DNA from 2 places in the Weizmannia sp. FSL W8-1119 genome. Region 2 is predicted to be linked to the other one. Evidence: a T-box and tRNA genes for the amino acid it is inferred to sense, from the RefSeq annotation. Region 2 holds a T-box; the other holds one or more tRNA genes.

Region 1 (2,451 bases), 2.0 Mb from region 2:
TCCCAAGGGTTGGGCTGTTCGCCCATTAAAGCGGTACGCGAGCTGGGTTCAGAACGTCGTGAGACAGTTCGGTCCCTATCCGTCGCGGGCGCAGGAAATTTGAGAGGAGCTGTCCTTAGTACGAGAGGACCGGGATGGACGCACCGCTGGTGTACCAGTTGTCTTGCCAAAGGCATCGCTGGGTAGCTATGTGCGGAAGGGATAAGTGCTGAAAGCATCTAAGCATGAAGCCCCCCTCAAGATGAGATTTCCCACAGTTTAACTGGTAAGATCCCTGAAAGATGATCAGGTTGATAGGTCCGGGGTGGAAGCGCGGTGACGCGTGCAGCTGACGGATACTAATCGATCGAGGACTTAACCAAATAGAAAAGCGAAGGTGCCTTGTTTAGCCCCGACAAGCGAATGTTCTGACCGGCATGGAGCCGTCTTTTGGCTCCGTGGCGGGCAGGTTATTCGACCTTGAGGGGCTAGGCACCGGAGCTGGACAATAGAAAAGCGGAAGCGCCTTGGTCATCGGCGTACGGATTTCGGAGCTTTCGACTGAGATAAAGGAAACACGGCGAGCCCCTAAAGGCGAGCCGATGCCCGCTTATCGTAGGGAGAAAGCGCAGAAATACGCTAGCCGATAGGCGCTGGAGCTAGACAATTTTCAAAGTTAGAAACCAAAGCTATTCTCCGTTTACAGTTTTTTCTCCCATCTGGTTTTCAGGGAACACATCCCAAAATAAAATACAGGTCCGGTGATGATGGCGGAAAGGTCACACCCGAATACATCCCGAACTCGGAAGTTAAGCTTTCCAGCGCCGATGGTAGTTGGGGGTTTCCCCCTGCGAGAGTAGGACGTTGCCGGGCCATAATACGGAGGATTAGCTCAGCTGGGAGAGCGTCTGCCTTACAAGCAGAGGGTCGGCGGTTCGATCCCGTCATCCTCCACCATAAATATGAGCCATTAGCTCAGTTGGTAGAGCATCTGACTTTTAATCAGAGGGTCGCAGGTTCGAATCCTGCATGGCTCATCATATTTAGCAGGAGATAAGAATTTCAGCCTGTTCAAAGTCGCCCTGAAATTCTTTGTTATCTGCATCTTTTGCGGAAGTAGTTCAGTGGTAGAACATCACCTTGCCAAGGTGGGGGTCGCGGGTTCGAATCCCGTCTTCCGCTCCATTTTTTTCTCTTGCCGGGGTGGCGGAATTGGCAGACGCACAGGACTTAAAATCCTGCGGTAGGTGACTACCGTACCGGTTCGACTCCGGTCCTCGGCACCATTCAATGTATGCGCCCATAGCTCAATTGGATAGAGCGTTTGACTACGGATCAAAAGGTTAGGGGTTCGACTCCTCTTGGGCGCGCCATATACGGGAAGTAGCTCAGCTTGGTAGAGCACATGGTTTGGGACCATGGGGTCGCAGGTTCGAATCCTGTCTTCCCGACCATTCAAATTCGGGGCCTTAGCTCAGCTGGGAGAGCGCCTGCTTTGCACGCAGGAGGTCAGCGGTTCGATCCCGCTAGGCTCCACCAAAGAAGCATTGACTTTTAAATAAATAGGTGCTATAATTTAAAAGTTGCTGTTTGAGATTGTTCCTTGAAAACTGGACAAAACGAAACGTCAAATTCTTTTTGAGCTTTTATCAAACATCTTTACTGAGAGTTTGATCCTGGCTCAGGACGAACGCTGGCGGCGTGCCTAATACATGCAAGTCGTGCGGACCTTTTAAAAGCTTGCTTTTAAAAGGTTAGCGGCGGACGGGTGAGTAACACGTGGGCAACCTGCCTGTAAGACTGGGATAACGCCGGGAAACCGGGGCTAATACCGGATAGTTTTTTCCTCCGCATGGAGGAAAAAGGAAAGGCGGCTTCGGCTGCCACTTACAGATGGGCCCGCGGCGCATTAGCTAGTTGGCGGGGTAATGGCCCACCAAGGCAACGATGCGTAGCCGACCTGAGAGGGTGATCGGCCACATTGGGACTGAGACACGGCCCAAACTCCTACGGGAGGCAGCAGTAGGGAATCTTCCGCAATGGACGAAAGTCTGACGGAGCAACGCCGCGTGAGTGAAGAAGGCCTTCGGGTCGTAAAACTCTGTTGCCGGGGAAGAACAAGTGCCGTTCGAACAGGGCGGCGCCTTGACGGTACCCGGCCAGAAAGCCACGGCTAACTACGTGCCAGCAGCCGCGGTAATACGTAGGTGGCAAGCGTTGTCCGGAATTATTGGGCGTAAAGCGCGCGCAGGCGGCTTCTTAAGTCTGATGTGAAATCTTGCGGCTCAACCGCAAGCGGTCATTGGAAACTGGGAGGCTTGAGTGCAGAAGAGGAGAGTGGAATTCCACGTGTAGCGGTGAAATGCGTAGAGATGTGGAGGAACACCAGTGGCGAAGGCGGCTCTCTGGTCTGTAACTGACGCTGAGGCGCGAAAGCGTGGGGAGCAAACAGGATTAGATACCCTGGTAGTC
Region 2 (2,451 bases):
TTTTATCGGCAAATTGAATTTGCGGGCAAATTCATAGTCGCGTTCGTCATGGGCCGGCACCGCCATGATTGCGCCTGTCCCGTAGCTCATTAATACATAATCGGCAATCCAGATTGGCATTTTTTCGCCGTTGGCAGGGTTCACGGCATACGCCCCTGTAAATACGCCGGTTTTTTCTTTCGCAAGGTCGGTCCGTTCGAGGTCGCTTTTTGACTGCACCTGGGCAATGTAAGCCTGGACCGCTTCGGCCTGCTCTTTCGTTTTAATTTTATCCACAAGCGGGTGTTCCGGCGCAAGCACGGCGTAGGTCGCCCCGAACAGCGTATCCGGGCGGGTCGTGAAGACGGTGAACGTTTCATTTGTGCCTTCAACCTGGAATGTCACTTCCGCCCCTTCCGAACGGCCGATCCAGTTGCGCTGCATATCCTTAATGCTTTCCGGCCAGTCCAGTTCCTCGAGGTCTTCAAGAAGGCGGTCCGCGTAGGCGGTAATTTTCAGCATCCACTGGCGCATCGGTTTGCGGATGACCGGATGCCCGCCGCGTTCGCTCTTGCCGTCAATGACTTCTTCGTTTGCAAGCACGGTTCCGAGCGCAGGGCACCAGTTGACCGGCACTTCATCAATATAAGCAAGCCCGTTTTTCCACAGCTGCAGAAAAATCCACTGCGTCCATTTATAATATTCCGGATCAGATGTGTTGATTTCCCTGTCCCAATCATAGGAAAACCCGAGCGCTTTGATCTGGCGGCGGAATGTATGGATATTTTGAATCGTGAAAGCAGCCGGATCATTGCCGGTATCAATCGCATACTGCTCAGCCGGAAGCCCGAATGCATCCCAGCCCATCGGATGGAGCACATTATACCCTTGCATCCGTTTCGCCCGCGAGATGATGTCGGTCGCCGTATATCCTTCCGGGTGTCCGACGTGGAGGCCCGCCCCCGACGGGTACGGAAACATATCCAGGCAGTAAAATTTTGGTTTATTTTCGTCTTCACCGGCACGGAACGTTTGATATTCTTCCCAGTAATGCTGCCATTTCTTTTCGATTTTCCGGTGGTCAAAACTCATGACAGACTCCTCCTTTTTTATGTATCGACATTGACAACAAAGCAACACAAAAAACCTCCCATCCCAGGAAAAAGGGACGAGAGGGTTCTCCCGCGGTACCACCCAAATTAGTGCAAGCACTCACTTTAAGTCCTTAACGCGGAATACGGCAAATACTAAAACGGGTTCATATTTGCAACTCAAAGGCGAGTTCACGGGGTTCCCTGATTGGCTTGCACCTCCCGCCAATTCTCTTGTTTCAGTGCCGCCGTTACTGCTCCTTGTCAACGTTCTTCTATCGTTTATTCAATTTATAACCTATTTTACAGAAATTCATTCCCGGTTTCAACATTATTTTCCTGCCACCTCAGAATACGGTTTTTTTGCGAGCGGGCGGTCATACAACAAGGCCAGTAAAAGGGAAACGGCGAGAAAGAAAATGAGCAATCCGAACAATGCCTTCATGCCGAATGCATCTGCGACAAACCCGCCTACAACAGGGCCAATCATTCTGCCGCATGTTGCGACACTGTTAATGATGCCCTGGTAAAACCCTTCCCGCCCTTTCGGCGAAAGCGTATTGGCAACTGCGGGCACAGCCGGCCAGACAAGCATTTCCCCGACCGTTAAAATGCCCATTGCCACTGCAAAACCGGGAAAATGCCCGGCAAAGGCAACGACAGCGAATGACAGCATAAAAATGGCCGTCCCAGCAACAATTTGCTGTTTGACTTCCGGCAAGAACCGCTTTAAAAACGGCAAAAGGAGCGGCTGGCCGAGCACGATGATCGCGCCGTTCAATGTCCAAAGAAAGCTGTACTTGTTCAGCGATATATGAAGCGTCTGCGTATAAGTGGAAATCGTAGCCGTCCATTGCGTGTACGCCGTCCATGCCAGGAAATAAGCAAAGCATAATATGATGAGGGATGCCACTTGCGCCCTTCCTGCACTTTTGGCAGAAACAGCGGCTGCTCCCGCATACCCAGCATGTTTTTCGGCAATATTCCGGTAGCCGAAGATGGCAATCGCCATAAAAACGAGAAAAAGTGCAAGATTCGCTGCAAAAATAAGGTCAATGGAATAAGAGGCAATCACACCTCCCAGCGCGGCACCGAGTGCAACCCCGATGTTGTTGGCGACATAGATGGCATTGAACGCTTTTCTCCCTCCGCCTTTCCAAGCCGCGCCCACCATTGCAAGGATCGCCGGGCCGATCATGCCGGAACCGAGCCCGATTGCGCCGAGGAAAAATACATAATCCGGCCAAGCGTGGTTCCATGTCAAGCCGGCAAGCGCAACGGCGGAAATCAGGCCGCCAAGCAGCACGGAACGATAACCCCCGATTTTATCATGCAAATAGCCGCCCAAAAGACTGCCGATGACGCTTGTAAAATGATTCAG

The links. A T-box is a leader RNA that pairs with one kind of tRNA and senses whether it is charged. The one in region 2 lies ahead of leuS (leucine--tRNA ligase), so its partner is inferred to be a tRNA-Leu.
Region 1: it has a tRNA-Leu gene. The T-box ahead of leuS (leucine--tRNA ligase) is inferred to sense a tRNA for this amino acid. The anticodon was not compared.

The regions. Positions count from the first base shown of each region.
Region 1 covers NZ_JBBOZL010000001.1:72,233-74,683, forward strand. Annotated here, with positions in the region: rRNA gene NSQ19_RS00340 (23S ribosomal RNA) at 1-362, shown strand, start outside; rRNA gene rrf (5S ribosomal RNA) at 737-852, shown strand; tRNA gene NSQ19_RS00350 (tRNA-Val) at 861-936, shown strand; tRNA gene NSQ19_RS00355 (tRNA-Lys) at 944-1,016, shown strand; tRNA gene NSQ19_RS00360 (tRNA-Gly) at 1,090-1,164, shown strand; tRNA gene NSQ19_RS00365 (tRNA-Leu) at 1,177-1,265, shown strand; tRNA gene NSQ19_RS00370 (tRNA-Arg) at 1,276-1,352, shown strand; tRNA gene NSQ19_RS00375 (tRNA-Pro) at 1,357-1,433, shown strand; tRNA gene NSQ19_RS00380 (tRNA-Ala) at 1,443-1,518, shown strand; rRNA gene NSQ19_RS00385 (16S ribosomal RNA) at 1,638-2,451, shown strand, end outside.
Region 2 covers NZ_JBBOZL010000001.1:2,081,404-2,083,854, forward strand. Annotated here, with positions in the region: gene leuS (leucine--tRNA ligase) at 1-1,071, opposite strand, end outside; T-box leader at 1,141-1,347, opposite strand; gene NSQ19_RS10220 (MDR family MFS transporter) at 1,402-2,451, opposite strand, start outside.